DNA from 2 places in the Fodinibius alkaliphilus genome. Region 1 is predicted to be linked to the other one. Evidence: riboswitches for the same ligand, from Rfam matches in the RefSeq annotation. Region 1 holds a riboswitch; the other holds the start of a gene.

Region 1 (17,020 bases):
ATTCCAACAACAGCAAGAGATGCTGAGTAAGGATCTTTTCCAGCAAATGACAATTTCGGATTATATTTTTGAAAAAGATCGTATTTTTGCCCGGCTCAATTTAGAAGATGATGAACTTGCCCTGTATGATAACATCTTTAAAATCATGTCCAGTATTTCGGCTCAACCCGATCTGGTCATCTACCTGCAGTCAAATGTAGATCGACTAATGAAAAATATTCAGGAGCGAGACCGAGATTACGAACGTGATATTTCTCGTTCATATTTGGAAGAGTTAAGCGATGCTTACAATCATTTCTTCCATCATTACAATAAATCACCTCTTATGATCATTAATACATCAGAGATTGATTTCGTAAGTAATGAAAAACATTTAGATTATATAGAAGAACAAATTTTCAATCAGCCTATTCGCAGCAATACGCACATTCACATCACCGATTAGAGGTAATGATTTTACGTACTATTTTATTCTTTTTGCTGATGTACCTTTTGATCAAGGTTATCAGTCGACTTTTTCTGCCATCCAATAACAATAAAAGCAGAAAGGGACCGAGCTTTTTCTACCAGATGTACCAACAACAGCAAAATAAAGGTAAACAAAGCTCACAATCTGGAAATTCATCACAACAGCACTTTGAGCAAATCGAAGAAGCTGAATTTGAGGATATTACGGAAGACGAAAAACCGACCTCAGAATCATCTGATTAACGCTTTAATATTCCTTATCTTTTGGGGCGTTATTAAAATGGAATTTCTACTTAACTACCAAAGAAGCTATTTTTCATGAACTACGAAGATCAGCTTGAAGAAGGATTATCGCTACTGGAAGAAGGGGACTTTGACCATGCATTGGACATTGCTCATCAACTTCAAAAGAAAGAACCAGAATACTCTGACGGTTTTCATTTAGAAGGATTGGTTTTTCAAAAATTAAACCAGTGGGAAAAAAGTATTGAAGCCCTAGAGAAAGCAATTAATCTCGAAGATGAAAACAGTGGCTACTATAACTTGCGCGGCTTCGCAAATATGCAGCTCGAAAACCTCGATCAGGCTATTGAAGATTTCGACAAAGCCATTGACCTGGACGACTCACCAGCTGCACACCGCAACAAGGTGCTGTATATGATCATGAATGGAGAAGCCAGCAAAGCCAATGAGTACCTGTTAAATCGCATTAAACAAAACCCTAAGGACGTGGAAAACTGGATCCTGATGGGCGACTTACTGCAACGTGCCGGACAAGAAGAGAAAGCAATGGGCTTCTATCAGCAAGCGCAAAAAATGGATCCGGACAATGAGTATATCAAAGAACAACTTGGTAATGGCTAAGAGCTGAATTTTAGGCTAAATTTTGTTTCAACTATCGGGATTATACCCTATATTTGAGGCCTTGAAATTTTGAGTACTGCCCTGGTGGCGGAATTGGTAGACGCGCTGGCTTGAGGGGTCAGTTCCCATTTTGGGAGTGCTAGTTCGACTCTAGTCCAGGGCACTTATAAAAGCCGTAACGCATTAACAATCAATGCGTTACGGCTTTCTTTATTTTCGGTAAAAGTATTTGAGCACACTTCCCCCCATTCTCCCGTTTACACCATCTCATCTATCATTCTATTAATGAACATACTTACTGGCTTTTCTATTGTTTCTTTTTAGATTAGAGTTTTCATCTTGATATAACTCCAATTTTTATGAGCTCTGAATCTTACAGCAAAACCTACGAAGTTATCTGGGCCGATATGGATCCCAATAATCATATGCGTCATTCGGTATATAATGATTATGCAGCTCAAACCCGTGTTGCTATGTTCAATGATTTTGGAATGCCTATCCCAAAAATAGCAGCTATAGGGCTTGGACCGATTCTTTTCAAAGAAGAAACAAAGTTCTTAAAAGAGATCAGCTTATCAGAACAGATTACTGTTTCTTGTGCCATCAAGGCCATGCGCAAAGATGCGGCACGATGGACCATTACCCACAACATATTTAAAGAAGACGGTCAAAAAGCTGCACAAATTATTGTTGATGGAGCTTGGTTAGATCTTCAAAAACGAAAACTTGGCATTCCACCGAAAGAACTTTTAGAAGCATCAATGAAATTTCCACGAACAGATGATTTCTTTTGGATAGACTGATCTTTAACCGAGATATAACCATATTCCAAAAATAATAATTACCATGAATACCATTACCTGGCAACAGTTTGAACAAGTTGAGCTTAGAGTGGGAACCATCACAAAAGCCAAACCTTTTCCCGAAGCTCACAAACCTGCCTATAAATTATGGGTCGATTTTGGTAACGAAATTGGCACCCTTAAAAGTAGTGCTCAAATTACTGATCTCTACTCAGTAGAAGAGCTAACAGGCAAACAAGTCATCGGAGTCGTAAACTTTCCTCCCAAACAAATAGGGCCCTTTATGTCGGAATGTTTGGTTACAGGCTTCCATCGCAATGACGATAAGGTAGTTTTAGCTATTCCCGATGATCCCGTTCCCAATGGGACCAAACTCAATTGATAGACAAACGTAAATGAGGACAAAACTGTTTATCAATATGGTATGATATAACCATTGGAAACCACTTTGTCTGGCGTTTTATGCGTAAAATTATTCTCCCAATATTATTTATTCTTCTGGGGGCTTTATATAAAAGCACTACTGCACAAGCAGTATTTATTTGGGATGATATTTCAGAGACAGAATTTACACTCTGGGCCAGAAATCACTTACCCTGCCCGGTTTACCTCAAAGCCAAACCTGACTCATTAAACCAAACCTTCGAACACTTTCTACCCAAAGGAAGTCAACATCAACTTGTTCAACTTCCGCTCGATTCTCTAACGTCCCCTGCCGAATTTAAAAAACAAATTCAATATAACTTAACACTCGGCAACCCCAATGCGGTCCACGACTCCAGTTATCGATATATGCTCCCTTATCCTCAAGGGCAAACTCATCTTCTTATCCAAGGCAATAATTCCAGCTTCACACATCATCTCCCCCACTCAAAATATGCCTTCGATTTTGATATGCCCCCAAACAGTCTCGTCTGTGCAGCCCGTGGCGGGATCGTCGGATTTGTGAGCGTAAATAATAAAAAAGGAGGAGACAATGAGGATTTTATACAACAAGCTAATAAGATTTTAATCTGCCATGATGATGGTACCGTAGCAGTATATGCCCACCTACAACATAGAGGTACATTCGTCAACGTTGGCGAACACGTGTATGCTGGGCAAGTAATTGGCCTCAGTGGCAATACCGGATACTCCACCACACCTCATCTCCATTTTGTAGTTTTATCCGGATCCAACGCAGTGCCTATAAAATTCAAGATGCTCCCAGATACCCTGCAACGCGGCCATTTCTATGAACAAAAGCTTACGTTCAATAAATAATTTCGTCCACGCCCCTTTACCCTCTCAGTCATTTAATAACGGTATTTTAATATTACCAATTCGCTGATCATTCTACATTATTATATATTTACCCCACATAAACATCATCAAACCAACCCCTATAATGGACCGCCATGTATAAATCTATTTTATCCAGGTCCTTGTTACTCCTTCTTATTTTATTTATCCCATGCATTAGTCACGGCCAACAAGATCAGGAAACGGCAAATTTACAATCCACTGAGAAAAAAACTTCATTGGGGATAGCCCTCAGCGGCGGTGGTGCCAAAGGATTTGCTCACATTGGGGTACTCAAAGTTTTGGAAGAAGAAGGAATCCCCGTACATATGATCAGTGGTACCAGTATGGGTGCTATCGTGGGGTCGCTATACGCTATTGGTTATTCGCCCGATGAAATAGCAGAGATAGCCCTGACTGCAAATTGGGGCATTTTATTTAATGATAACTACCAGATCAATCCCCAACAGATCTCAAATAGCGTCCTAAAAAAGGACAGCTTTCTGCTTACCTTCCCTTTTGATGACAAAGGCATATCACTGCCAACCGGACTTATTGATGGACAGAACATTTCTATGATGCTTTACCGGTTGATGTTGCCTTTTCACAATGTTGAGGACTTTACGGAGCTTCCTATACCTTTTTCTACCGTAGCAACAAATTTATCCACCGGAGAACCCCAAACCTTTACCAGTGGATATTTGCCGGATGCCGTTCGCGCAAGTATTGCCATCCCCACTATTTTTAAACCCGTTGTCATCAATGGCCAAACATATATTGACGGCGGGGTAGCCCGGAATATTCCTGTTGAAGATGTAAAACAACTTGGTGCTGACCTGACTATTGCCTCTGATGTAGGCGAACCCATCAGAAATATTGACAGCCTAAACACTTTTGTTGATGTATTATTTCAATCAGTAGGCTTTCATCAGCAAGAGTCTGACATCCTCCAAAAAGAAAAAACGGATATCTATATTCGTCCCGATATTCAAGAATTCTCAACATTTAGCTATGAACGAGCCGACGAAATAATACAGCGAGGTGAAGAGGCAGCCCGAAAAGCACTGCCAGATATTAGGGCTTTGCTTGAACAACAGCATCTTTCTGCAACGTCGTTTAAACCGATTAATACAACCAGAAAAGATTCTATAACTGTTTCTGATATACAGTTTAATAATCTTACCGGATTAGCCCAACAGCAACAAGTATTTATCGCACTTGATATCTCCTTACCCTCCAAACTAACCCTCTCAAGACTCGAACAAAAAATTAACAGGCTATATGGATCGGGATTGTTCAGCCAAATTTCATATCGTTTACAACAAGATCCCGATTCAGGGGGTGACACACTCGTCTTAGACTTTCAGCACAAAGAACAAGAATATGTGGGCTTTAGCATGCGCTACGACAGTCAATATAAAGCCGGCTTATTGTTTGGCGCCTCGTTCACCGATAATATTTTTTGGAATGACAGACTCACCTTACAGCTCAGAGCCGGCGAAATCCTGGAATTTAATTCAGACTATAATATTCCCGTAAATCTTGCTCCCCTTGCCTATATTAATGGCAGCATTAACTTGCAACGATCCCCTATCAACTATTACAATCAAAGCCAAATTCTTTCAAGTATAGATGTTGAAAAGCTTACTATTCAAGCTTCAACATCGGTTCAATTATGGCAACAGGTTGATACTGAATTGGGAATTGAAAATCAACTGTATAATTTAAACGAAGCTATTGGTAATACCCTTGTCCTTGGGAATACAAACTTCCTGCTGAATCCTTTTGCCACCGTTAACCTTAGTACCCTAAATCGCCCGTACTTTCCCACTCACGGACAGTCACTAAATATTAAAACAGAAATCTCCGACCCTGCGTGGGGAAGCTCAACGCGCTTTATTCAAACATCTGGAAAATGGTTTTCAACCATAAAACTTATACCGGGTATCAACCTATCCAATGAATTTTTCTTTGGATATTCTTCCACCAACAATTTACCGTTACATTATTATTACCACTTAGGGGGTTTAACTCAAAACCCCGTTTTTGAACTTAAACAACTGCCATTTATGGGGTATGCTACACAGCAGCTACGATCTCCAAATCTTATGGCATTACGTTCAAAGCTTCAATTGCGACTAAATCGGCGTTTGTATCTTAGTGGAGGCATAAATATGGCACATCTCTCCAATCACTGGACTTTTAATATTGACGCCCAACGTATGGAATATGGCTATTCAATCTCAATGGGAGCCACATCTATTGTGGGCCCCATTGAAGTAGCTGTATCAACCCCTGACTTTTCAGGCGGATATGCGGTTAAACTAAATGTTGGATATCATTTTTAAACAAAAATACTCGGAGTATTATCTCCGGGTACAGAATTATTTGCTAAGCATTATCAGTTGCGCCGAAAATCAGGGGCTGGCTCAGGTTTATTTTCCAAGATCTCCTCAACCTGTTCCATCACATCAGATGTTAATTGATCTACTACCTCAATGGCTTTCATATTTTGTTCCACCTGTTCAGGCTTCGAAGCTCCCGTAATTACCGTACTTACATCCTTATTTTTGAGACACCAAGCCAACGCAAACTGCGGCATGGGAATACCTGCCTCATCAGCAATCTTAGCCAGTTTTTGAACTTTTTGTAATTTCTGTCGCCCGCTTTCTGTTTCTAACAGCTTTTCACGCAACCAATCATACTTTTCGAGGGAGAGACGACTTCCTTCAGGTACCCCATCGTTATACTTCCCCGTCAACAAACCACTTGCAAGCGGACTCCAAATAGTTGTTCCAAGGCCAATCTCATCATAGAGGGGTGCAAATTCCTGCTCCACTTTTTCGCGCCGAAACATATTATATTGCGGCTGGTCCATCAGTGGGGGACGCAAGTGCTCGCGGCGGGCAAAGTCATACGCCGGACGAATTTCTCGGGCAGACCATTCACTTGTTCCCCAGTACAAAGCTTTGCCTTCCTGAATCATCTGATTCATCCCCCAAACTGTTTCCTCAATAGGGGTATGCTTATCAGGCCGGTGGCAAAAAATAAGGTCCACATAATCAGTCTGCAGACGCTTTAGAGCAGCCTCTGTACCTTCCTTTATATGTTTAAATGATAGTCCCTGATCATTAGGGCCATCTCCACCCCAAAATATTTTAGTCGAAAGAACTAAATCCGATCGATTCCATCCTGCCTTTTGGATAATATTACCCATCATGATTTCCGATTGACCATCGGCATAGGCTTCGGCATTATCAAAAAAGTTGACCCCTGCATCATACGCTTTTTTCATCGATTCGTACGCTATTTGTTCATCAATCTGATCACCAAAGGTGACCCACGATCCAAATGAAAGCGCTGAAACTTTTAATCCTGAACGTCCCAAAAATCGATACTCCATAATCTAATAATTGATTTCATTATGTTTGTGAAATTGACGTTATATAAGGCATTTTTTTTCTATATCGTTTACCATAATCACTTCTGATCTGTAGCAATTTCAGGGCGGAAATTGGCCTAAATAGCACTTATATTACGTGCTGAGTTTATGGCCGTATATCATGTATGAGGCCATTATCCTTAATTTCCAATGAACAAAAACGGTAATATTCACAGAATACCGTATCCCTTTTTCAAAAGGCAATTTAAATAATTAATTAACTTCTTTCTATCATGGCAAAAAGTATGGCAAAAACAGTTGATGAATATATAGATGAGCTTCCCGAATATCGACGCGAACCTATCGAAGAAATTCGGAAGCTAATCCTTGATAATATTCCTGATGGCTATGAAGAAACAATCAATTGGGGGATGATTAGTTATGAAATCCCACTTGAAAAGTATCCTGACACCTATAATAATCAACCACTGAACTATATTGGTTTAGCAGCTCAAAAGAATCATAATTCCTTGTATCTAATGTCGGTTTACCAGGATGAAGAACTCCAGGAATGGTTGGAAGAAGAGTTCGAAAAGGCTGGCAAAAAAATGGATATGGGACGTTCTTGCCTGCGGTTCAACATGGTTACTGATCTGCCGTTAGACGCCATTTCTACCATCATTGGCAAGCATACCCCCGACGAATTTATCGAGGCTTACGAAGAAATCCGGAAGTAATAACGTCTGCCGGCATTTCGTTAGTTCAGTAAACGGGCACACCCGTTTTTGTGTTTATACACTTCCAATTAGTGACATAACTTACTGCTATGAACATCCAAAACATCTTGATCATACCGTTTACTGCTATCACATTTATGCTGCTTTTCTCAGCCACTTCGATTGCTCAATCTAATAACAATACTAATACTATGGGCACAAAAAAAATGGAAGAAGCAACTTTTGGCGCTGGCTGTTTTTGGTGCGTTGAAGCTGTTTTTGAAGAAGTAAAAGGAATAAAATCTGCTGTAGCAGGTTATGCCGGCGGCGAGATACCGAATCCAACATATCGACAAGTTTCATCAGGACAAACAGGTCATGCCGAGGTGGCACATATTACGTTTGACCCTTCAGTAATTTCGTATGAACAATTGCTTGAGGTATTTTGGCACACACATAATCCCACCACCAAAAATCGGCAAGGGGCAGATGTTGGGCCCCAATATCGTTCGACTATCTTTTATCACAACGAAAAACAAAAAGAAATAGCTGAAAAATCACTAAAAAAAACAGATAGATCTGATTTGTGGGAAGATCCTATTGTAACAGAAATTGAGCCACTTTCGAACTATTCGGTAGCCGAGAACTATCATCAAAATTACTACGAGAACAATCCCAATGCGGGATATTGCCAAGTAGTTATTGCACCAAAATTAAAGAAATTCAGACAAGAATTTTCGCATCTTCTGAAAGATGAAGTAAAACAAAAGCAATAATAAAAATAGCCCTACCTATCCATCTTCGGTAGCAGCAAACTCCAGCGTAAGGGATGTCCCCTGATTGCTTTTAAGACTCCATGTAGCATCAAGTTGACGAGCAAAATTATCAATTAAATTCATGCCCAGCGTGTCACTCTCTTCGGGAGAAAAGTCATCGGGCAACCCTTTTCCATTATCACTTATTTGAGCACCAATATATTCGTTTTCTTTCGAAATATGGATAGTAATCTGATTACCCTCAGCCCCTTCAAAAGCATGTTTCAAAGAGTTCGTAACGGCCTCATTAACCAATAACGCAAATGGTACGGCCCGGTTGATATCCAACTCTATATCCTCAATATCCAAACATACTTCAACCTCTTGGTCTGACCCAATAGTATTACGAATTGTCTCCACCAAATCCCCAATATAGGAATCACAAGAAATGTGTCCCAAGCTGTCCGAGTTATATAGTTTTTCGTGAATCAAGGCCATTGTTTGAATTCGCCGCTCACTTTCTTCCAGTGTATCATGGATTACCGGATCATCTGATTCGTACATCTGCAGCTGTAAAAGTCCCGATACAATAGCCAAATTATTTTTAACCCGGTGATGAATCTCCTGCAGTAAGATCTTCTTTTCTTTAAGCGAGGTGGATATCTGCTTTTCGTATTCTTTTTCTTCTGTGATATCGATATACATGCCAAACCCTGCAATAGGCTCCCCATCAACATAAACTGGGATAGCAGCAATAAAAACATCAACCAGATCTCCATCTTTAGTCAACCGTTTGGCTTCACGATGAAAACTTTCTGACGCATATTTCTTAAGAGGCATTCGGGGCACCTGGCCACGCTCGGTTGGGGGTACAAGAAACTCATCAATATCTTTACCTTGTAGTTCCTCTTCAGTAAAACCAAATGTCTTCTCAAAACTTTTGTTTACATTCAGAACCTTATTCTCCGGATCTACCATCACAATACCCGCAGGAGCATTCAAAAAGAGATTTCGAAATAGCTCTTCATTTTTTCGCAGTTCTTCACGAGCCTTAACCTGACTCGAAATATCATGACCTACTCCAATAAGATAATCCTTTCCATCCCTTTTAAAATGTTTCCCCGTAAAATAATAGGGAATTTTTCTACCGTCTTTGGTCTTTAGATTTGCTTCAATACTGGATTTTCCACCTTCAAAAACAGCCCCGATTTCATCTCTTACCGACTCGAATTCATCATCTGTGAAAAACTCTCCGGGTGTTATTTCTTGCATCTCATCAGCTGTATAACCGGTCTCATCCAACAAGTGTTGATTCCAGTGGTAATAATTCCCCTCTTCATCAAACATATAAAAAATACCAGGCAAGCTTTCTAATAAGGCCTCATTGAAACGTTTTTCATTTAATAGTTCCGCTTCTGCCTCTTTTTGCTGCATTATATTAATTCCAACACACAAGAAATATTCTGTTCCACTAAACTCAATAAAATACCCCCGCCAGTAGTAGGGTTTCTTTTCTCCATATTTTGTCTTTAAACGAAGTTCTGTACCATGCTCCATATCTCCTCGTGCCTCTTCCACAGCTTGTTCCATAAGAGCATGATCTTCGGCAGCAATTAGATCATAGGCATCCATATCCTCAAACTCCGCTTTGCTATAGCCTGTATTCTGTTCAGCATAATCATTCCATTCAACAAGCGCCATATCAGTATCTAATAGCAAATAGATGCTGGGTAAGCTATTTAAAATGGTATCAATATAATTCCGTTGAGCAACTAACGATTCCTCAATACTTTTCCGTTTTTCATACGCTGCTATTATACGAGCAATTGTATTAAGCAGCGTTATCTCTTCGTCACTCCACTTTCTCTTTTCTTGCGTATCAGCAAAACCGATATGTCCTTTCCATTCCCCCTCAACTGTAAAAGGGATAATCAAAATAGATTGTACCTGCTGCTCCTCAAAAATTGAGCGTTCGGGCTCTGGGAACTCATCAACCTGACCATTTATTTTTTGCAGGGACGATAGCTTTTCGTAAAGCCAGGGGATATCGGAATATTTCCATTGCCGGTCTGATTTCTCGGCAACAGGTTCTATATCGGGCTTGGTCACTTCGAATACCGGCTCCAAATACAAATCGTCATCCACCTCTTTATTTTTGTAGAGAAAAATACGATCAGTTCCGGTTACTTCCCGGAGTAAGTTTAAACTTTGCTCTAAAGCTTCAGAAGAGTTACTCTCTAACAGTAATTTTGAGCACCTCGAAATCACCTTCTCATATTCCAGCCGCTTTTGTAATTTCTCTTCTACTTTAGTTCGGCGTGCAATTTCTTCTTTGAGCTCTTCCGTTTTATTTTCCTGCAGCCTTATCTCTGCCTTCTTACGCTCTGTAATATCAATTGACGATCCATATATGAGTTCACGGCCCCCTTCATCCTCAATCACCTGAATCTCATCACGGAGCCAAATGTATGTCCCCTCTTTTGTCTTAAAACGATACTCATTGATAGCCCCACCCCCTTCATTTATAACCTTACGAAACTGAGATAAAACCTCTTGTTTATCATCTGGATGGATTTGATTGGACCAGCCATTTTCGTGTTTCGTAAAGTACGAAGGGGCAAAGCCTAAAATATCTTCGGCATTCTCACTAACAGAAATTAGTGGAAAATCCTGCGTTTTTTTGCACCTAAATAAAATGACTGACCCACTGCTGAACAGCTTTTCTATACCTGCCGAAAAGCGGGATTTGGAATATTGCCCCATTTAAAATAACCCAACTTAACCTTGCACATTATTAATCAACCTCTCGATTACTACTATATAATAATTTAGAATGAGATTAGAAAATCTTAATATTTAAATATAAACCCTCTTCCGGGATCCACTTTGTTATTCCAATTATTTTGCGGTATATCAACAAAGCAAACAGATAAACGATATCCAGCTGGTTTGAGTTTAAAAATTGAACACCGCTGAATTTTCTAATAAACCATTATCGCTATGAAAACTTTTACATCATCTTTAAGCAATTTTGCTCTTATTTTATTCATCGTCATTTTCTCGGCGCAAGTCACTGCGGCTCAAGAAAGAGGCAATGAAGAGCCGCGAGTAAGTCCCAATGCAACAGTTAGTCAAACGGTGGGCACGACTGATATCACCATTACCTATGGACGTCCGGCGGTTAATGATCGCAAAATTTTTGGTGAATTAGTTCCCTACGACGAAGTATGGCGGACGGGAGCCAATGAATCTACTGCTCTGGTAGTTTCGGATGATGTTATAATTGAAGGTAATGAATTAGAGGCAGGCACCTATTCTATTTATACGATCCCGAATGAGAATGAATGGACTATTATTATTAATTCGAAAATGTCATGGGGAACACAATACGATCAATCCCAGGATGTAATGCGCTTTACCGTAGAACCTCAAGAAGCTAACTACATGGAGCGGCTATTATTCTATTTCGAGGATGTTACCCAAGAATCTGCTACCATTGTTTTACATTGGGATACCGTGAAGGTACCGATCCAAATAAATATATAGAATACTATTTCAAATTTAGATTCTCATAGAACGACCGTAAATAGCGGGAGCTTATCCCATCACGGTTTACTCATACTATTTGTCTTCTTTTGGGGCGCTAATTTTATATTAGCTGAAATTGCCCTTACAGAAATGTCTCCCATCTCATTTAGCGTTTCACGCTTTGCGATGGGAGGCATTGCTATGTTTATCGTAATGTATATGCAATATCGCGCTGAGTGTAACAGCACTTCAGAAAAAGTTGCTTTTATTCCCAAAATTAAAAACAAACACTGGCCCCGGCTATTATTCGTTTCGGTGATAGGAGCAACCTTAGCCCCTTGGCTTGGCATCGAAGGACTGGGGCTTACTCATGGTGCCCGTGCATCCCTATGGCTGGCGTTGGGTCCGGCTATAAGTACCGGGATCGGCTATTTGTTCAGTACGGAACGAATGGGGGCTTTCGGTTACCTGGGAGTAACGCTTGCTGTTATTGGCACTATTATTTTGGCTTGGGATGGATTACAACCTGAGCAAGGTTACTGGCTGGGTGACCTCATTCTAATCATAGCACTGGCTTTAACAGTCATAGAACTGCACGCCATAAAACCGCTTGCCCGGAAGTACGGCTCGGTCCCCATTGTAGCATTGCGTACTGCCATTGGAGGTACCCTTTATCTTCTAATTGCAAGTCCAGAGTTAATTGAAGTAACATGGCTGTCACTTGGTCTCTGGACGTGGATAGCTATTTTAGCGGGTGGTGCCATCGGCGTAGGTGTTGGCCAATGGGTAAAAGTACGCGCTCTAAAAAAGCTGGGGCCTACGCAAGTAGTTCTATATGGGAACATAGTACCCATTGCAGCTTTGCTTATTGCGTGGCTCAGTATTGGCGAAAATCCCAACGCTATGGAAATTATATCAGCTGTATTTATTATTACAGGAGCAATATTCATTCAGGTAATTGACAGCCAAACAGAACCTACTCCGGAAATCCGCAAGAAGAAGGAAGAAGATTTGACCTTTTTTACCCAAACAAAATCAGAGAGCTGAAATCTATGAAAATAAAAAAGGCGGGCCTGCCGACCCGCCTTTCCACTAATCATCTAAACCATAACTATCTATCTTCTAAAACTTAAACGACAGCTGTAGCAGAATATTGCGTCTGGGTTATAATTTATATTGTAACGTGAAGAAGAAATTACGATCTGCATTTACAAAATAACCCGGTTCGTCATTCGCTCCATCACTGTTAGTGTCTACAGGAGTACCCCCTGAATAATAAACTTCATTCTCTAAATTGTTGAACTCTAACCTAAATGACAGCCGTTCGAGCTCATACGATATAGAGGCGTCAAATACGGTATACGAAGGCAACACCATTTCCGGATCATTCGTAAGCTCCAAGAATGATTCGCTTACATATTTGCCCGTCAATCCTATCGTAAAATTATCAAACGGAGTGAAATCTACTCTACTATTTACAATCCAATTGGGACTTAAGATAGGGCTTTTATCAGTGTAGGTATTGCCCGCACCAGTCGTAAATGAATCTATCTGACCTTGCATATATGTCATATTCCCCTGGAATGTTAAAAAGTCAGTGGGTAGGTAATTCCACTGAAGCTCGAACCCCGTCCGGTAACTATTCGGAATATTTTTTCGCTTTTGAACGCCAAAAGCAATGATTTCTCCTATCGGGGCAATTTCGTCTTCGAAATCCATATAAAAGTAGTTTGCCTGGAGTGCAAGATTTTGATAATTAAGCTTTAGCCCTCCTTCGTAATCATTGACGTATTCCGGATCAAAATTATCAGCTCGCGCTTGCTCATAGTTAACTTCTTCTAGTCGAAGTCCACCAAAGATATCTATCCGTGTTGGCTCTCTCCCCATCCTACCTGCAGATACATAGGCTGTAATATTTTCACTTAACAAGTAACTAACCCCAATTTTAGGATTCAAAAACGTCCAATCCTTTACGATAGAACCCTCCGGGGGGATACCAATGAAGTTATAATCGGGATGGATGGTAAGCTTGAACGTTCGAAGCTGCAGATCTCCAAAAACCTTAACATTATTATGTGACCATTCAGCTTTTGCGAACCAGCTAAACTCTTTCTTGTTAGAGGTTTCATAGTAGTAGGGATTTTCAAAATTCGGGGCAAATGACTCTTCATTTTCCCGATCGAAAATATAGCCGTGAAAACCTGAGCTGATCTCCCAATCCCCAGAATCCCAAAATCCATTTATCATAAGTCCGTAATGATCATTATACAACGGATAATTAATTTGGGCCAAGGTAGAATCGGTATCGGGATAGGTATACAGGTAGTCACCACCTGCTCCGCCATAGTAAAGTGAAGCTGTTGTTGAAAATTCATCACTAAAAATATGCGTGTGCTGCAATTGGACTAAACGTTGCCCAAAATCGTCCTTATCGTTTTTGTTTAAATAATTGGTGCGCGGGTCATTCTCCAGATCACTTTCTGCAACGGCACTATAACCCAAGCCATTTTTTGAGCCAGCATCAAATGCATTGAGCTTTATCATATCGTTTTCACCAAAATATCCGCCAGAAAAGAATAATGAGTTGGCATTTGTTCCGGTATGATTTCTGTAGCCATCCGATAAAATTCGGCTATAACTACCGTAAAACGACCATTTATCGTTAATCATGCCCGATGACAGGCTGGTATTCATGCGATAACTGTCGAATGAGCCAGCGCCAAACTCGAGCTGTCCCCCCTGCTCGCGGTCTTCAATATTAACAGATTCAAAATTAATAGATCCCGCATACGATGCCACGCCATTACTGCTGGTACCAACGCCTCGTTGCACCTGCACAGATTCGAAGCTGTCGCTGATATCTGTGAAATTAGAAAAGAATACGCCGTGATCAATCATATCATTGAGTGGCACTCCGTTCAGGGTCATATTAATCCGTTCTTGGCTGATGCCCCTCAGTCGCATGCTACCATAGTTAGTTAGCTTCGTGCCTGATTCGGAGTAGGAAAAGATAGCCGGGGTAAGATTCTCGAGATAAAAAGTGGGTTGTTCCCCGTTATACACTTCCTCCAACTCTTTCTTTTGAACGGTGCTTTGTGCTACAGGATCATTTTCTTCAGATCTAATGCCCTGTATCACAATTTCTTCGAGGCTAACTGATGGACTTAGATATACAGTTAGGTCATTTTTAGCCTCTACCTCCTTTGTCTTATATCCCACATAACTAATAGTTAATATTTGGGAATCTCCTTGAAGATCAAGACTAAAACTTCCATCAGTCCCTGTAACCGTGCCTTTGCTGGCATCAACAACATACACATTGGCCCCCACGATGGGTTCTTCGGTCTGCTCGTTGAGTACCTTGCCGGTTATCGTTTGTGCGAAAAGAGAAGTGCTAAAAAAGAATACAAAGCACAGAAATACTGTACTTCTGAGTAGTTTGGAAAACATAAGTTCCTCCGTCTTATTTAGTTCATAAGAGCGGGAGATGAACTTGCAAGAAATGCTGATCAATCCGGCAGCAACACAAAAACGGCGCTACTGCCTTGGTTTCCCTACGCCGGTGTTATCCGGTTCAGGTTCTCAGGGTATGATCTCAGCCTGCTGTTGCAAGCACCCCCAACCTTGGGTGATTATTATTCATGCCAAAGATAAGGGCATTGATTGGTTTCCTCAAAATTAGTTTGTCAAAAATTTGGTCTACACTCCTAAAACTGCAAGGATTTTCAAATCCTAATTCTGTAACTGAAAATTAATCGTTTGAGCCGTCTGAACCGGTACAACATTGCCACGTTGACGTCCGGGAACAAATTCCGCTTCCTTGATTACCCTGATCGCTTCCTCATCACATCCCCCGCCAATACCGCGCAGTATATTTATATTTTCAGCTTTTCCGTCTTTACCCACCACAAACTGTATAATAACCTTACCCTCTATACCGGCTTTACGAGCCATATCAGGATAATTAATATTATCGTACAACCACTTTTGGCCACCTTTCATTTCAGGCTCCTGCTCTACTACTACAAAGAACTCTTCCTCCTCTACGTCTTCTGGTTCTTTGGGTTCCGGAAGCGGCTCATCCATATTTATATCAGCATCGATATTAATTTCCTGATCATCAATAATTTCATCATTGGGCACCTCAACGGGTACCTGTGGACGTGGTGGAGGCGGCGGCTGCTCTTCTTGTTTCGTTTGTGTTATTTCTTCCATTTCTACTACTTCTTGTTCTTGCGTTAAATCCACCTCACTTTGTTGAGATATGAATTGAATCTTACTGGCCCCTATAAATATCCCTAACACAACAATCAGCGATACTTGTAGAATGAATATGTAATAGTTACGCAGATCCGACGATGGCTTTTTGTATCTCATATTAATACTAAGTAGTTAATACTAATTAAGTAGTAATAATATATAATACGTATAAGTCATTCAAGTCTTATCCAATCATAATCACTTCCAGTATTCGGAAGGAGTAGAACTGCCAACGCTGGAACTTTGCATAGGAGGCATTAAAAAACCTGCCAGGCCATAAGAACCTGACAGGTTAAGTAGTGAAATCTATTGCTAAGCTAACTAAAACTAATCGACCATAAATACCGCATTTCCAAATAGCAACTTACCATTATACCAGAATGCGCGGAACAGTGGATTATCAACCATATAGACCACCGAGCCGGATCCCATATGTTGTACCCCAAAAGTAAGTGTATTCTTAACCTTATCTTTTGCTTTGTGACCAATAAAGCCACTCATGTGAGCATCCTCTTTGGCCACTCCTACATTCCAGCCATCTTCAAGATAGGCATAGGAATCAGCATCTAACTTTAAGGAAAAGTATTCCTCCTCATATCCGTAGGCAAGCGGGTGGGTATTATCCATTGTAATTTTATACACGGAACCGCTGTTAAAACTGGAGATATATTCTCGCTGTTGATTACCGTAGGTTTCAAGCAAATCGTCCTGCTCTGGCTCTGAGGAATCCCCGTTTTTATTCGTCAAGCTAAAGCCATCTTTCCCAGCCAAAAAACTATTTGCATCCTGAACCGCAATCAATTTTCCTCCGTCAGAAATCCACTCCTTAACATCAGCTAATCGACTACTGTCAATACGACTGCTATAATAACCGGAAGGTAAAATAAGCACATCGTAGGCACTTAAATCTACCCCGTCAAAATATTCAGTATCAAGCATCGTCAACGGGTATTCAATCTGCTG
Region 2 (17,020 bases), 1.0 Mb from region 1:
AATGTGGATTCGCTTGATAAGCAAAAATTGATTCTGCTTCCTGAGGGGTATTGTACACGACGCATTTGGGAAGATTGTGTTTCAGAAACTAAGATAAGTCCTGAAGTACAAATTGAAATGAATACTATCAGTGGTCTTCTTGCTGCTTTAGAAAAGAACATTACTGTTGGGACAATTTTGCCTGCATTGACTATGCAAATGAAAGTATCCAATGGGTTAAAAGCTATAAAGTTGAGGGATCCAATTCCGCGTCGAACTGTTGGCTTATTGTGGAGAAATGGGGGATATCGGAGTAAAGCTTCAAAAAAATTTGCTGAAGTAGTAAAACAAAAGTATAAAGAGATTCAACAAGAAAAATAGTGTAAAATAAAATATTCGGACATGTATTTTTGTTGAGAGAAATTTTCAATCAGGTAAGTCTGAATAGCTGAAAGTATTTTTCGGATAAATTGAATAAGACTGTTATTTATATAATGATTTATCCATGGGACTATTTATTAGGTAGTAATACAGAATTTAATTAGTTGTTAAATATTTTTTGATATTTCCCCTCTAACATAGTCACTTCATCTTCGGTCAACGCCTCAAATTCTTTAGTCCGTGCACGCTTGGATAACGTGCCATCATTTTGACGTAAGAATCCTATAAGGTTTTCCATATCCTTATCAGGCATATCAAAATGCTCTGCTATAAACGTTCTCATCTTGTCATGTCGCTCCAGGTACTGAACTTCTTCCGGTAACGTATCGGTAACCGTTTCCTCTACGCATTCATATAGAAATTCAGCATGTTTGGTAGCATCAAAGTATCTGTATAGATCAATCGTGTCATTTAAGACTTCGACATTTCCATCTGGTGTTGCCTCCCATTCAATGAAGTCAAGCTGTAGCTTGGAATAAGATTCCAGTACCTCCCTATACTCATCAATCCGGTCAAGAATAACTGCTGAAACAGGAAAAATAAGTCCTTTGGGGGCAAACCCTTTCTTTGCTAACACATGATGTATTAAGTATCGATGTACACGACCGTTTCCGTCTGCGAAGGGATGGATAAATACGAAGCCAAAAGCAATGAGAGTGGCTGCTAATACCGGATCATAGTCACTATCAATTAGTGATTGGTTCGTTTTTAGTAAACCTTCCATGAGTTGGGGGAGATCTTGCCACTTTGCAGAAATATGATCTGGAACCGGCTTGCTATTCACTCTATTATGGACGCCTATAAATCCTCCTTCCTGGCGCCAGCCCATATCTACAAATCGCCGATCTTCTATGACAATCTCTTGTAGTCGTAGTAATTCATCCTTTGTAAGGTCTTTCTGGCCAGCCTGACCAATGGCCTTGCCCCAACGTTCCGCACGATTTTCTGGAGGTGTTTCGCCCTCAATGGCATAGGAGGCTTTGGAATCTTTGAGCAGAAGAAATGCTGCAGCACGTGATAATAAATCAGGATGAACCTTACCTATCGTGTTTTTTACTTTTTTTTCTAAGTCCTCAACACTAATGTTTTCGAGCTTTTCTGTCCGTCTTACCAATGGGCAAAAATCCCTATTTCCTGGTAAGTTATTCCAAACTCTATGGCGCTTCGATCGTTCTTTAGGTCCGGGATATTGTAACGCAGGATCTAAGGCCTCGGTATAGTTGCCTGATTTAGCATCTTCTATATTAAGTTTTTCTTCCATCAACCATTCATAGAAAAACCATATACGCCGGCTATTACGGCCGGTGGGTTGATCCTGAACGATAGTCTCAATTTCAGTCTTCTCTATTTCTTCAAAGAGATTTTTTAAGATCAGTAGGTCAATTCCTTCATATCTAAAAGCAAAAGTTAAATGCCCAAGTAAGGTTTGGTCTGGTTCCTGTACTGTCCTAAATACCTGCCATTTACCTTCTGTATAGCTTCTGTGTTTCTCACTTATTGCAGAAAGAAGTTCAGGTAATGGTACTTCTAAATCATACCGGTAAATTAATGCACTATACCCAGCCAGCTTCATGTTAGTTTCAGGAAGGGTATATTTACGAAAAACGGTTACATTATCTGAAAATCGATTATTTTTGGGCATAATTTATACATATCGATTACCAATTATTTTGATACTAATATTGCCAAAATTGATTACTTTTTATAAAAAACGTTTATATAAGAGGGTAATTTACAAAAAACGTTTATATATTCTCCTAATCTGATTTATTAATAAATTTATATAAGGGGAAAATGGCAGAATTCTTAACTACAATTGGCATTTCATCAAAGCTTGAGGATATAATAAATTATTCAAAACAAGAGCTCATACTTATATCACCTTACTATCAACTTTCAGAGACTTTTTATAATCGGATGATTGAAGCCTCCAGACGAGGTGTAAACATCACTATAGTTTTTGGAAAGAAACGACTTAAGAGTAATGAATTTTACACATTTGCTGAGATTCCCCAATTGGAGCTACTTTACTGTCACAATCTTCATGCGAAATGTTATTTCAATGAAGTGGATATGGTCGTTTGTTCCATGAATATGTATGCCTATTCTCAACGAAACAATCGTGAGATGGGGGTTTTTATTCAGAGAAATAATGATCATGATTTCTTTAACAAAGCCAAACAAGAAGCTTTTTCTATCATTGATTCATCTGAATTGGTAGGATCTAATCGTCAATACTCTAATTCAGTTCAAACACAAAAGAGTAGTGGTGACTACGGGTTTTGTATTCGATGCGAAACTAAGATCTCTTTTGATATTGGACGACCTTATTGCCAGAGTTGCTTTTCGGTTTGGATGGATTTTCAAAACCCAGATTATCAAGAAAGTGTTTGCCATTCATGTGGAGTTAAAGAGCCAGCTACTTTAAGAAAACCCTTTTGTTATGGTTGTTTTACCAATTATATGGTTTGAAACCCCTTAAATTAGAGTGTAAATTAAATTTCGCTTTTAAGGGCCGATCTCTTTGCTGTCAATAATTATACCATTACTAAAATCCGGCAAATTTGCCGGTTAGTAAGAAGTTTCTGTGTTTCCATAAAAATTATTCCAGTCTTTGGTCTACTTTTTGGTTCTTATCTTCTACCTATAATAAATATAATAACATTAAATTATTCATCTCGAAGTAAAACTGTTACTTATCAGATCAAGGTCAGATTTCTTTTCTCGGAAAGAAATACTCACATTTAGTTGTATAATAACGGTGTTTTTTAAAGTTCTTTATTTTTTTTAAATAATATTCGGAATGTAAAAATCATAGAGTTGGCGTTATTAGGAAATGAAAATCATTACAGACCTTTCTATAGAAGAGCTTATTGCTAAAGAAAATCTTAGTACAAGAGCCTCAAATTTACTTGAGAGAGAGAAATTCAATAATCTTTCGAGTCTACTTTCTTATTATCAAGCTCATGGTGATTTTAAGAAACTAAAGAGTTGCGGGAATAAGACTTCTGATCAGTTAGTTGCTATATGCAAAAAGTACGGAAGTCTTGAATATGAAATAGTTAAGAATATAAACTATGCTAGTTTAGAGAAGGATTTAAATAGAAGTCAAAAGCAAATAATTATAAACTATTTCAAGGAGTATAAAGGTCGCCTTTCTAAAAAAGCGATTAAACATGTGAATGAGTTTTTAGAGGTTAATCCAAGCTTGTCTAAAATTTGCTCAGAATTCTTAGATATAGAAATCTCTTCTTTTTTAAAGGAAGAAACCCTTTCGAATGAAAAATTGATCAGAGAAGTTAAAAATTTTCAAAAACAGGTTGGTGATTTAGTTCAAAAGGTATACAACAATAGGGATGTTGAGGATATCAAAGGGTTTTTAATAAAAAACGATTTTGATAAAAATTTTTCTCAGAATGAAGAGCTAATTAGTATCTGGGAAGAGTTAAGAAACAAACATAACAAATTTCCTGTGTTTAAATTTTGTGCTAAAGTGATAAACTTAGGGATAGGGTTTAACGAAACAGAACACTACATTTTTAATAATTATTTAAATTATTATCAGGAACATACGAGAGCTACTTTAGAGGAAATAGGAGAAGAGGTTGGGCTTACCCGAGAGAGAGTTAGGCAAATAAGAAATAACTTAATAGAGGAGTTCAACGACAAATTTCAATTTATTCAGCCACTGTCTTATTCAGTTGATATAGAAAATATATATGATTTAGATTTTGAAACTGGATTTATTTTTATTTCTGATTCAAAAGTTAAGGAAATTAATGACTCAGAAGGTACTTCTTTTAATAGCCTTTTTATTACTAAAATATTCCACCTCTTCTGCAGAAACTCTTATGACTTTTTAGGTTATGAGCTAAATTTTCATTCTCAACAGCAACGAAAGAAATATTTGTCGCTTGAGTATCCTTATCTCTTTTCTAAACAGCTACTTAATGAGTTTTCCCCAACTAAATTTATCAAAGATATAAAAAAACGCTTAAGTGATGATATAAAGGATAGTTATACTTTAAATTTGAGAGCATATATCTTTAGGTTTACAAAGTCTACTGATTTAGATCTAATTTCAGTATTAGAAAAGCCTTGCAAGATTATTATAAATAATGAGTTCGAATTGCTGATCAATTTAAATGGAGAAATAATATTTGAAAGAAATAAAAAGAAATATAATTATGAAATTATAGAGGAAGCTCTTGAAAAGCTGGGGTACGATAAAAATGGATATCATGTAACTGAAATAAATGAAAAAATAAATGAACTCTATCCTGACATTGATTATAGTGATAACCTTCAAGCTTTAAGTGGAATCATAAATAACTATAAAGCGATATTTATTCATATTGGTAGGAGCAGTACTTATGCACTAAAAAAATGGGAGCGAACATTCACTGAATTTAAGGGGGGGACAATAAGGGATATTATTGAAGAATTTTTAGTAAAAAAGGATAAGCCCCAACACATGTCTGTGATAACAGATCATGTAAACAAGTATCGGGATACTACTACTCAGGTAATTTACTCAAATTTAAAATTAGACGATTCAAAACGCTTTGAATTTTTTGGAGAAGGGTTTTTAGGACTAAATGATAAAGACTATAAAAATGAGGATACTGAATTTAATAACCTTAATGGTTTTGTTTTTTCTAAAAAAAGATTAGAAAAATATATACCTGACTATTATGATAATGTTTTAAAAAATATTAGCAAAGATAATGAGGTACTAGAAGTACAAGTGAAATCTTCTTTGGATAATAAGATTGATAAAGGAGACTTAGTAGTAAATAGTAATAATATTGTGAGATTTAATGATGAAAAGAGTTGAAGAGATAAAAAATAATCAAGAAGATAGGTTAAAAAAATTATGTGAGGAGCATAAAATAGATCATGATTCTCTTAAGAGGCTGATAAAAGCTGAAAAAATAAAAAAACTCTTAAAGAGGAAGGCTTCGATGCAACAAACAATCTCAAAGGAAATAAATAGGGTTATTAATGAAGATTAAAAAGGTACGACTCCAGAATTATCGACAATATTATGGAGTTAATGAAATTGATCTGACCACGAATTCAGAAGAAAATATAATCTTAATTGGTGGAAAGAATGGATATGGTAAAACGAATCTTCTTCTCGCGTTTGTTTGGTGCCTTTATGGAGATAGAATTTCGAAAACTGATTCCCTTTTTAGAAAACAAATTCATAAGGATGGTAACTATCCTAAATTTTTAAAGAATACATTAAATTGGGATGCAAAAAAAGAAGGACAGGTTGAATATTCTGTAGAAATAGAATTTCAAGATTTAAACTTACCGGATTCTTTTAATCAAGAGGCATCATCATGTAGAATAAAGAGAAGTGTAAATACTGAAACACTTGAAGAAGACCTATTAGTTTCAATTCCTAATCATAATAATGGCTTATTTAAGGAGGAGGAAGATAAAATAAACTTTATAAATGATTACCTGATACCTCTGGATGCAACTAAATTTGTGTTTTTTGATGCCGAGAAAATAGCACAAATGGCAGAACTTTCTACCCGGGAAGAAGGTGAGTTAATGAATGATGCATTGGGTAATATTCTAGGTCTTGATATTTATGAAAATCTGGTAGAGGATTTGAGGCTATATTCAGATAATCTGAAGAAGGAAGGAGCTACTGGGAATATTAGAGATCAAATAATTGATGCGGAATCTACTATAAAGTTAAAGAGTGCCAATATCGAGAAACATGAAAAGAGAATTGCAGAGTTAGAAGAGACAATAACTGACCTGGAAAATAAAATTGATCAATACAATGAGTTTATTAATGATCGGGTTGGGACAAAAGATTCTATTGAAGCTGTAAATAAACTGCATGAAAGAAAGTCAAAATTAGAAGCTGAAATAAATGATGCTGAAGAAAGGTTTGGAGAAATCGCAGAAATAATACCTTTTGGTCTTGTTTCTAATTTAATAGAAGAGACAGTAGCACACTTAAATAAACAAGAGTCTATAGAATTGAAAAATAAGGAAGAGAATTCTATAGAGAATAAGGCCGAACGATTCGTAGAAAAACTATTCAATAAACCTGAATTTCCACCTAGTGAGGATATGTCATTTTCAGCCAAATCATTTTATGCTGAGAAGGCTAAGAAAGTAGTAAAAAGTGTTTTTGCTAATGATAATGAGGAGGAAGCATCGCTAAAATTCTATCATGATCTTACAAATTCTGATCAACAGCTTATAGAAGATACATATAATTTGATTCAGGGCAATATCGATAAATCTTTTAAGGTTCATACAAAAGATCTAATTGCACTTAACAATGAACTTAATGAGGTAAATTCTAAAATACGCCAATTTGAATCGGAGGCTGCGGATGATGAGGTGATAACTTATCGTGATAGGAAATTACGAGCAAGTAATCAAATTGAGAAGCACAACAAGGAAATTGGAGTTGCTGAAAATGAAATAAAAAAAATGGAAGATGATATAAAGCAACTCAAGAAAAATAAAAAAATACTTTTAAAGAAAAGTGCTCTTTCCAAAAAGAGACAAAAGGAAATTGATATTATAGAAGCCTATATTGATTTATTGAATGACTTTATTGTTCAAGAGAAAAAGGAAAAATCTGAACGACTTTCAAATAATATTCTTGATGAACTAAGGGTATTAATGCACAAGCTGGCAAATAGAGATACTGATTTAATTTCGGATGTTTCAGTAAATCCATTACCAGATAATGAGGGCTTGAAGATTGAATTATTTGATTCAGAAGGAAAAAAATTCAGAAAAGAGTCATTATCAGAAGGTGAAAAGCAATTATATATATCTTCTTTGATAAAGGCTCTTCTTAATGAAGCAATTCAAAATTTTCCGATTGTAATTGATACCCCACTTGGTAGGCTAGACGAGGAACATATTAGAAATATACTCGAGTATTTTTATCCTAATTTAGCTGATCAGGTGATATTAATGACTACAAGTAGTGAAATTCCACCTGCTAGGAAGAAAATTATAGAAGACCAAATTGCAGCTTCATATTTACTTATGAATAAGAATAATCAGACAAGTTTTAAGCAAGGATATTTCGGAAATTATGAGAATTAAGAGAAGTAAGAAACAAGATGAGCTGATTACAGAGCTAACTAATATATTTGATTTTAAATATGACGGAATTATATCTAGAATTGCATTTGTATATAGTTTAAAGAAGGGTAAAGAGTTTGCACCTAAAGATGCTGAAGATATTCCTTCAGATGGGAAAGAATTTAGAGACGGAAAAGCAATATTTGGCACTTCTCAAAGTGGTAAAAATTATTATCCGGTTTTCAAAGCGATACTAGATGAATATTACGGGGGGCGTACTACTGAAGAACAGTTTTCACAGTATTTTAAACTTCATCTAGATCATGGTTTAGCAGCTTTGAAGAATGAGATAGAAGAACTAAATATTACAAAAGGTGAACATATTGAGCATTTAGCAAGCTTAGTAAATGATAGTTTGGATTTAATTGGAAAAAATGATTCTCCAAAAGGGTATACGAAAAAGGAAAATTGGGATTTCCCAGTTTATAATAATCTAGTAGAATTTGAACTAGGTAGTTCGGAAGATAATAAGGTGAACATTCCTTTAAATGATTTAAATGAATTCGATAGCCATCATATAGCTATTGCTGGTATGACTGGGGCTGGTAAAACCCAATTAATTAAGGATATATTATACCAAATAAGTAGTAATACAAATCAAAAGCTTAATTACATATTTTTTGATTATAAGGGGGAAGGAGATCCAGATTCTTTAGATCAATTTTTGGATTCAACTAGCGCAAAATTTATCGATTTATTAAATGATCAATTTGATTTTAATCCACTAGAATATATTAGTCTTGACTCTGAGAGAGAACAGAACTTCCAAATCCAATCATTTATTGATAGTGTAAGAGCAATTGAAACACAAATAGGTGTTAAACAAGAACATCATTTAAAAAAAGTAATTAAAGACTGTTTTGATTCTGCCGATCGCGTACATCCAAGTTTAAATGAAATATCAAATAGACTTGAAGAGTATTACAGCGAGAATAACATATCACCAGATTCACTTTTAAGTACAATTTCAAAGTTGTCTAGCGGATTATTTAATCGTAGCGAGGAATCAACTAAACGTATTTTTGATGAAAGTGTCTACTTGAATCTCCCAATTACTTTAGCTGATACAACTAGACAACTTTGTGTTTTCTTGGTTTTAAAATATTTGTTGGAAATGTTTAGTAAGTCAGATGATACCCAGCCTAAAAAATCATCAAGCATTAAACCCTTAAGATATGTAATTGTAATTGATGAGGCACATGTATATCTCAAAAACAAGAATGCTAGAAAAATTTTAGAACAATTACTCCGTGTGATAAGATCAAAAGGGGTGGTTGTGGTGATGTTAACTCAAGGAATTGAAGATTTTAGAAAAGGCGACTTTGATTTCTCCTCGCAAGTTAAAATACCTGTCTGTTTGAATATAAAAACAAAGGATAAAAAAGCACTAGTTAACTTTTTGGGAACCCCATCTAGTGAATACAAACTGGAAGATGCAGCATCTAAGCTCGAGAATGGCAAGGGATTAGTAAATTTTAAAGAACCTTTACTTTTTGATATCCGTCAATTTTATAAAACTATGAGTAGCATTTAAAAATTCCTTTTTGTGGCTTATTGAAATACTCAGAAGCGAAATATTGAAGTGTTTATTATAGAGTGGTTTTCCTTTATATGAAAAAGCTGAAATTATTGCAATATCAGTGGTAAACTGCTTTATTTGAAATCCCTCGGAAATTTTTTACCCAATTTCTGCGTTATACCAATAAATGAACTAAAGCAATTGTCTTATGCCAGAGAAAGTGGAAAAGTTTGAAGAAATGATTGAAGATCCAACGGCACACCAGTTAAAAGCATATTATGATGCAAAAGAAAAAGCCTGCCTTGATGCGATGAAATCAACAAAATCTAAAAACCCACATAATAAAGGGTCAAATTTAGCAGATTTTTGGGATTACGTTTATAAACAGTTTTATGAAATTCAGTAAATCATAGATTTATTTTAGGATATATTTTAAAAGGCTTGCAGAATTTTCTGCAAGCCTTTTTTATTTGTGGTCTTAAAGATGAATTAATTTTACTAAATAGCTTTTATATTAGTGATGTATGTTATCTTATAAAATAAATTATATCTTCTATCAGGTTATGTTGAGAATTCCTTAAAAGATATATGTACATGGATATTAAATTCGTAGATCGAGAAAAAATTTATACTTCCAAACGAAGGTCTTCCAAGTTTAAGCCGTTATTGGAGGCCCTGGACAAATTAGAAGTAGGGGGAGATGCCATTGAGGTTGACTATGAAGACGAAAAAAGTGTAAACTCAATGCGCACTGCGGTTTATCAGTATAATCAAAAAAAGGGTGTTAAGATTAGAAGTGGTAAAGATTCGGAAAACAAGAAGATTTACTTTTATCGAGAACGATAATAAGGAGGCTGCGCGTTAATTGTATGTAGTCAAGACCGCGAATAGCTAAAGGTTTTTGTATGAATAATCTATCGGCTGTAGACCAATCTTCGATGCTCAATGAGGTAGTGTCGGGGTTATCAAGGGAACAGAAACAATTGCCCAGCAAGTATTTTTATGATCAGCATGGGTCCGATTTGTTTGAACAGATTACCTACCTTGATGAATATTATTTGACGGATTGTGAAAAGGAGATCCTGAAAGAAAATATTAAAGAGATAGCTGATTATATTGGCTCGAATGTCATGCTGATAGAATTGGGTAGTGGCAACAGTTATAAAACCCGATTTTTGCTTGAAGAACTCTCTGAACTGTCTACCTATATTCCGGTTGATATTTCCGAAGAATATTTACTCAAGACGGCCAACCAGCTTCGGATCGAATATCCTCGAATATCAATAATACCTGTTTTTGCTGATTATACTTCTCAGTTCGATTTACCTGTTTCTGATTCTTCCAATCAAAAGCAGGTGGTCTTTTTTCCGGGATCAACTATTGGCAACTTTTCACCGGAAGAGGCAAAAGCGTTTATAGATAATATTGCAACTATTACTACGAATGATGCTGAAATGCTTGTTGGGGTGGACCTAAAGAAAGACAAGGCAATTTTAGAGGCTGCATATAATGATCGGGAAGGGGTAACGGAAGCATTTAATAAAAATATGTTGAAGCACATAAATCGAAAACTGGGCGCCAATTTTGATACCAAAAAGTTCAGTCACAATGCTTTTTACAATGAAGATGCCGGACGTGTTGAGATGCACTTGGTATCAACTGAGGAGCAGACAGTTTCTATTGGTGATACTATTTTTCAATTTGATGAGGGAGAATCTATCCATACCGAAAATTCGTACAAATATAGTTTAAATGATTTTGAAGAGTTGGTCAGCAAGTGGTATTCGGTAGAGAAAGTTTGGACTGACAAACAGGGTTACTTTTCGTTGCAATATCTTAAAAAGAAATAGCCCTATGATACGCTTTTTTAGAAATAATACTGCTGAAAACTCGATACTAACGCCGGGTTTTATAGTGATGACTATTGCCGTAGGACTAATTGTAGGATCTTTTTTGGTACAGGTAGCCATGGGATTGTGTCCCGTGCCCTGAGCAAAATTTTCTGGCGGAATTGCTATAATAGTTTCGCAGTTTCGTCAGTTATGGTAGTATTAAACATCCAGCTAAACGAATATTGATAGTATATGGATGAACAAGCTTTAGGAGAAGCAACACTGCAAGAGCAGGTAGAGGAACAGGAATCTACCGCGCAGCAAAAATATGGCACTTTCGGCGGGGTCTTTGTACCGACGTTGCTTACCATCCTGGGTGTTATCCTATTCTTACGTCAGGGTTGGGTCATCGGTAATGCCGGGTTGTTAGGTGGATGGCTGATTATTACGTTGGCTTTTGTGATTGTGACCTTCACCGCACTCTCCATGTCGTGTATTACCACCAACATTCGTATTAAGGCAGGCGGAGCCTATTCCATTATTTCACAATCGCTGGGGTTGGAAGTTGGTGGCAGCGTTGGTGTGCCCCTTTATCTGGCACAGACCTTTGCCATTACGATGTATATCTTCGGTTTCAGGGAGGGTTGGCTGTATATCTTTCCTGATCATTACGCTATAGTGGTTGATATTGTGGTGTTTGGGTTACTGTTTATGGTGGCCTTTTTAAGTGCCAAACTGGCGTTTCGCATTCAGTATATAATTCTGGCGGTTATTGTCGGTGCGCTGATATCGGTGGGAGCTACGGTATTTACGGGGGCGATGGATCAAAGCATTCAGTGGTGGGGTACATTTCCTGGTGCCCCTGAAAACAACTTTGAAGGGGTAAGTTTCTGGGTAGTTTTTGCAGTTCTTTTCCCGGCGGCTACAGGAATCATGGCGGGAGCGAATATGTCGGGTGAGCTCAAAAATCCCAAGAAAAGTATACCCATAGGTACCCTTTCAGCAATTGTAATTAGCTATATAATTTATATGACCACAGGTTATTGGATGGCCAAAGTGGCACCGGTTAATGAACTGGTGAGCAACTATAATGTAATGATTGATTACGCGTTTTGGTCACCGGCCGTGTTGGGCGGGTTGTTGGGGGCTACGTTTTCTTCGGCACTGGCATCAATTGTGGGAGCCCCGCGCATCTTGCAGGCATTAAGCGATCACAAAATTTTTCCCGGTGGGGACATGTTTTCAGAGCTGGCAGAAAATGGAGAGCCCCGCAATGCTATCTTGCTTACCGGTGGATTAGTGTTGGCTACGTTACTGCTTCGTGATTTAAATACCATTGCCCCGCTTATCACCATGTTCTTTTTAATTACCTATATGATGATCAATCTGGTGGTGTTTATTGAGCAACGTATGGATATGATCAGTTTCCGACCTACATTCAAAATTCCAAAGTTTGTGCCCTTTTTAGGAACGGTGGGATGCTTGTTTACGATGTTTATTATCAATTCTACCTTTGGCCTTATTGCACTGGGGTTTGTAATCATTACCTATCTGTATCTATCCAACAGAAAACTGAAAGTGCCGTATGGAGACATGCGCAGTGGTCTTTTTGTATCACTTGCCGAATGGGCAGCCAAAAGGGTGTCGTCGCTGCCTGAGCAAAATGAACGTGCTTGGAAGGCCAATTTATTAGTTCCGGTTAGAAGTGCCCGGGAGTTGCGCGGGAATTTCAGTCTAATACGAAATTTAGTATATCCCAAGGGGTCGGTAAAACTCGTGGGTATGTCTCAAACAGATAATGATAGTGATTTCAGAGATTCGCTGATGGATTTTGCGATGTCATTCAATCGGGAGAATATTTATGCACGCTGGAGTATTATCGATTCGGATAATTTTGAAGAGACAATGTTAAACTCACTGCAAACATTGCAGGGCACATTTTTCAAGCCTAATATTTTATTTTTGCGATTGCCTGCTCACAAAAGGTATGATGATGAAATAGCGTCAATAATCAATCAGGCGCGCTTAAATAACATGGGGGTACAGTTATATGTTGAGGATACCATTGCCCAACTTGGACGAAGTGCCTCGGTTAATGTGTGGATACACGAGCAGGGTCCCGAATGGGATTTAAATATGGAGCTGGGAAATATGGATTTGGCACTGTTAACAGCTTACAAATTAAAAGTTAACTGGAATGCCAAAATGCGCGTTATTACTGTAGTAGAAGAATCGCAAGTGGAGGAGGCCTATCGCTACCTTGAAAACCTGTTAGATATAGCGCGAATCCCTGATGCTATTCCTCACGTTGAAATTGGCTCATTTCAAGGTATTATGAGAAATGCTCCACAGGCAGATTTGGATCTAATGGGGCTACCCGAAGAGCCGGACTTTGATAAGTTGCGATCGTATGTAGACGAAACACAGTCGGCCTGTGTGTTCGTAGCCGATTCAGGCAATGAAAATATTCTGGCATAGGCCTAAAACTTGTCGGGTCGATTATTATAGTTTATGTAAACCTCAAAAAAATGTATTTTGGGATTTAACGGGGTGCCCTCTAAGGAACTTAGCGGGCTGAGATCATACCCTTAAACCTGATCTGGATAATACCAGCGTAGGGAACCAGTCTGCTTATTGCAAGTTATGTTCTTTCGGCTGATTGCCTTCCTGTTATTATCCATACAGTCGGAACTGAATTTTGAAATTCATAGCATGATGCAATGAGCAATAAACTCCAGAAGAAAAAATTCGAGCTGGTCACAAAAAAGCTTGAACAGTGGCAGGATCGAAAAGAATGGTTTTTTAACCGTGAGCACACCGAAGTATATGAAGATTACTACGAAGGTAGGTATAAGCGGGCTGAAATCTGGCAGAAGAAGGTATTGGCGAAGCTCATCAAAAAAGATGAGCGCGTAGAAACCCTCTTGGAATATGGCTGCGGAACAACCCGCTTTACTCGTTGGTGGCAGGAAATTGGCATCGAAGCTACCGGTGCGGATATTTCGCCTTTTATGTTGGGCGAAGGAAACAAACATTTTGATGGCGATTTGGTGTGGGCCGATTCGCATCATATGCCGTTTAAGGATAATACCTTTGATGCGCTCGCTTTCATTGCCACTTTTGCCTATTACCAAGACCCGATAAAAGTCATTCGTGAGGCGGTGCGCGTGGGCAAGTACGGAATGATTTTCGGTATCATGAATCGCAATTCCACAAAGGTAGTCCGCCGACGTGTACAAGAAGTTTTTGGAGCAAATCCCTATTACGAAACGGCCGATTTTTATACGCCGAAAAAGCTGATTGACACCATCCATGAAGCGTTGGAGGGACGATTGTACGAGATCGAATGGACGGCCACCGGCTTGCCGAAGTGGTTCCCTGTACAGCGCTGGGGATTGCCAATTGGCGATTTTTTCGGACTGCATGTAAAGCTAACCGATGTAGAATAACTCTGATCAGTATGAGTGCATTTGAAGACAATAGCGGAAAAATAAATAGCGAGCTGTTTCATGAAATAATTGGATCGCAAAAGGGGCGGCAGCGCAGGGAAGTTATTACAGGCCCCAAGTTTGGTGTGGATACCGCCGTCATAGATCTTGGCAATGGAAAAGGGCTGGCTACTTCGAGCGATCCACTCTCATTGATTCCTTCTTTGGGTCTCAAAGAGTCGGCGTGGCTGTCGGTACATCTGCTGGTCAATGATATGGCGACTACTGGATTTGATCCCCAGTACGCCCAGTTTACGTTGAACTTGCCGACTGATTTTCCCCTGGAGAAATTCAAGAGCTACTGGGGGCATATCCACGGGATGTGTGATGAGCTTGGCATTGCTATTACCGGCGGACATACAGCACAGGTGCCGGGACAACAATCTACGACCCCGGGCGGCGGTACGATGTTTTTGCAGGCGCCATTGGATGACATCATCACGAGTAATGGAGCCGAGCCCGGCAATAAAATTATAGTCACCAAAGAAAGTGCGCTGGTATCGTCTTCAATATTGGCGATGAGTTTTCCCGAAACAGTGCAGCAGGAATGCGGGAAAAATATTTACGAGCAAGCCCGCGAGAATTTTTATCGGACTTCATCACTGCAAGATGCGCTGGAAGCAACGAAGGTGCTGGCGCCCAACACGGAATTAAAGGCTATGCACGATGTTACCGAGGGGGGCTTGCTTGGTGGGATTTCTGAGCTGGCTGAAGCTTCGGGCTGTGGATTCAGGGTGGATAGCGCTAAACTGCCCGTGGGAGAAGCTCCACAGGAGATTTGCGAGCTTTTTGAGATCGACCATCGGCTTTGTGTGGGAGCCGGATCGATGATAATGGCTGTAGAAGAAGGAAAGGAAGAAATGCTTTTAAATCATCTTAATGAGCAGTCTATACCCGCGACGGTGGTAGGTGAATTGACAGAAAAAAATGAAGGAATGATCCTTATTGAAGAGGGGAAGGAAGCCTCTTTTGAGTTTGATGGCAATGACCCATACTGGAATGCATTTTTTGAAGCGATGGAAAAGGGCTGGAAGTAAATATGTCCTTAGTTTGAGTAGGAGATTAAGTTTTTTGAAACTTGATGAATCGTTTTAATTGTAGAATTATGAAAGACGAAAACTTGAACGGTATTTATTTGGTGGTAGATCCGGCCATGGACCATGACCAATTGCTGGATAAAGTAGAACAGGCGCTGGAAGGCGGCGTAGAAATTCTGCAGATCTGGAACAACTGGTCGGATGGTATGCGTCAGCCCGACCGTGAACAGTTAGTCACCTATATTATTTCAATAGCGGATAAATATGATGTTCCGGTATTGGTTAATGAGAGTTGGAAACTGCTTAAAAATACCAAGGCACACGGCGTGCATTTTGATTCCATTCCAGATGATATTGATACGATCCGTCAGCAAATTGGGAGCGATTTTATTACGGGCATTACCTGTAGTAATGATTTGGATGTAGTACGATGGGCCGAAGAAAACAATGTTGATTACATCTCGTTCTGTGCCATGTTTCCGTCGCCTTCGGTTGGCAGTTGTGAGATCGTACAACCCGAAACGGTGCGAAAAGCACGTGAGCTGACAGATATACCACTATTTTTATCGGGTGGGATAACCCCAGAAAGTATTGGCAAACTTGATGGGTTAGAGTTTAATGGTGTGGCAGTAATATCAGGAATTTTAAAGGATGATAAGCCCCAGGAGCGGGTTTTAAGTTATAAACAAATACTTAATAATCGGTAAGATTTTTTAGTGAAAATAAAGTGCTGGTGGGAATTGTAGATGTTGTTCTATTTATAACTATAAGTTAATTGATTGCGTTAAAACGTTTATTCTTTTTCCAATATGTTTTCCCGCAATTTTCCCAGACCCCGAAATTAAATTTCTCTTGAGTTTTTACGGGCCTTTTGGGTCAAGCTAAAAGGCGGTAAGAGAAGGATTGCTTTTATTTTTTTAATTAGTTGCAAAAAGAAGACCTATGACAAAAGAACTGTTAGAAAAACTGTGCTGCCCGATCGATAAGCACGATTTAGATGCAAATATTATTAATGAAAGGGAGGACGGTGAAATCCTGGAGGGACTCCTGAGCTGTCCTGAATGCAACCGCTATTTCCCGGTGATCTATGGTATTCCTATTCTTATTCCCGATGAATATCGCGATGAATCCATGGAAAAACCGCTGCTTAAAAAGTGGGGCTATGAGCTTGCTGAAGGGGAAGATTCAGCGTTGCCACTGTTGGCAGAAAGTGAGAGGTAATTTAAGCACTAAGCATTTTAGGTTCCGCAGCTAAGTTATGGAACCAGATTGAAAGAAGGGGGCTGAGTTAGCATTACTGGAGAAGAAGAGCAATTAGGAACTTAGAATTAAGAATGGTGGATAGGTTATACCCATTAATTCTTAATTCCTCATTCCCAATTCCTTATTAACTAATCACGCATCAGCTTTTTGTACTGTACGCGTTCAGGATGGTATTTTGAACCCAACCTTTTTTCTCGATTCTCTTCGTATTCTGAATAGTTGCCCTCAAACCAATACACTTGGCTGTTGCCCTCAAATGCCAGCATGTGTGTAGCAATACGATCCAAGAACCAGCGGTCGTGCGAAATAACCACTGCACAGCCT

Evidence for each region. A riboswitch is a leader RNA that binds a small molecule or an ion and turns the genes downstream of it on or off. The one in region 1 is predicted to bind thiamine pyrophosphate.
Region 2: it holds a riboswitch for thiamine pyrophosphate, as region 1 does, so the genes downstream of both, AAFH98_RS06030 (class I SAM-dependent methyltransferase) here and AAFH98_RS01480 (TonB-dependent receptor) in region 1, are expected to answer to the same signal.

Annotation. Positions count from the first base shown of each region.
Region 1 covers NZ_JBCFYD010000001.1:307,573-324,592, forward strand. The annotation lists gene AAFH98_RS01410 (deoxynucleoside kinase) at 1-445, shown strand, start outside; gene AAFH98_RS01415 (hypothetical protein) at 451-711, shown strand; gene AAFH98_RS01420 (tetratricopeptide repeat protein) at 787-1,332, shown strand; tRNA gene AAFH98_RS01425 (tRNA-Leu) at 1,411-1,495, shown strand; gene AAFH98_RS01430 (acyl-CoA thioesterase) at 1,692-2,135, shown strand; gene AAFH98_RS01435 (tRNA-binding protein) at 2,179-2,517, shown strand; gene AAFH98_RS01440 (M23 family metallopeptidase) at 2,598-3,398, shown strand; gene AAFH98_RS01445 (patatin-like phospholipase family protein) at 3,533-5,764, shown strand; gene AAFH98_RS01450 (potassium channel beta subunit family protein) at 5,818-6,819, opposite strand; gene AAFH98_RS01455 (DUF1801 domain-containing protein) at 7,092-7,535, shown strand; gene msrA (peptide-methionine (S)-S-oxide reductase MsrA) at 7,727-8,290, shown strand; gene AAFH98_RS01465 (PAS domain S-box protein) at 8,306-11,032, opposite strand; gene AAFH98_RS01470 (DUF2911 domain-containing protein) at 11,270-11,815, shown strand; gene AAFH98_RS01475 (DMT family transporter) at 11,888-12,844, shown strand; gene AAFH98_RS01480 (TonB-dependent receptor) at 12,962-15,247, opposite strand; TPP riboswitch at 15,332-15,427, opposite strand; gene AAFH98_RS01485 (energy transducer TonB) at 15,530-16,174, opposite strand; gene AAFH98_RS01490 (M14 family metallopeptidase) at 16,385-17,020, opposite strand, start outside.
Region 2 covers NZ_JBCFYD010000001.1:1,319,431-1,336,450, forward strand. The annotation lists gene AAFH98_RS05975 (LysR substrate-binding domain-containing protein) at 1-360, shown strand, start outside; gene AAFH98_RS05980 (Fic family protein) at 521-2,062, opposite strand; gene AAFH98_RS05985 (phospholipase D-like domain-containing protein) at 2,215-2,892, shown strand; gene AAFH98_RS05990 (sigma factor-like helix-turn-helix DNA-binding protein) at 3,257-5,257, shown strand; gene AAFH98_RS15075 (DNA modification system-associated small protein) at 5,244-5,435, shown strand; gene dndD (DNA sulfur modification protein DndD) at 5,425-7,518, shown strand; gene AAFH98_RS06000 (DndE family protein) at 7,508-9,091, shown strand; gene AAFH98_RS06005 (hypothetical protein) at 9,285-9,482, shown strand; gene AAFH98_RS06010 (hypothetical protein) at 9,671-9,922, shown strand; gene egtD (L-histidine N(alpha)-methyltransferase) at 9,982-10,926, shown strand; gene AAFH98_RS06020 (hypothetical protein) at 10,931-11,068, shown strand; gene AAFH98_RS06025 (amino acid permease) at 11,161-13,386, shown strand; TPP riboswitch at 13,445-13,546, shown strand; gene AAFH98_RS06030 (class I SAM-dependent methyltransferase) at 13,629-14,357, shown strand; gene AAFH98_RS06035 (AIR synthase-related protein) at 14,369-15,433, shown strand; gene AAFH98_RS06040 (thiamine phosphate synthase) at 15,502-16,140, shown strand; gene AAFH98_RS06045 (Trm112 family protein) at 16,376-16,654, shown strand; gene ettA (energy-dependent translational throttle protein EttA) at 16,825-17,020, opposite strand, start outside.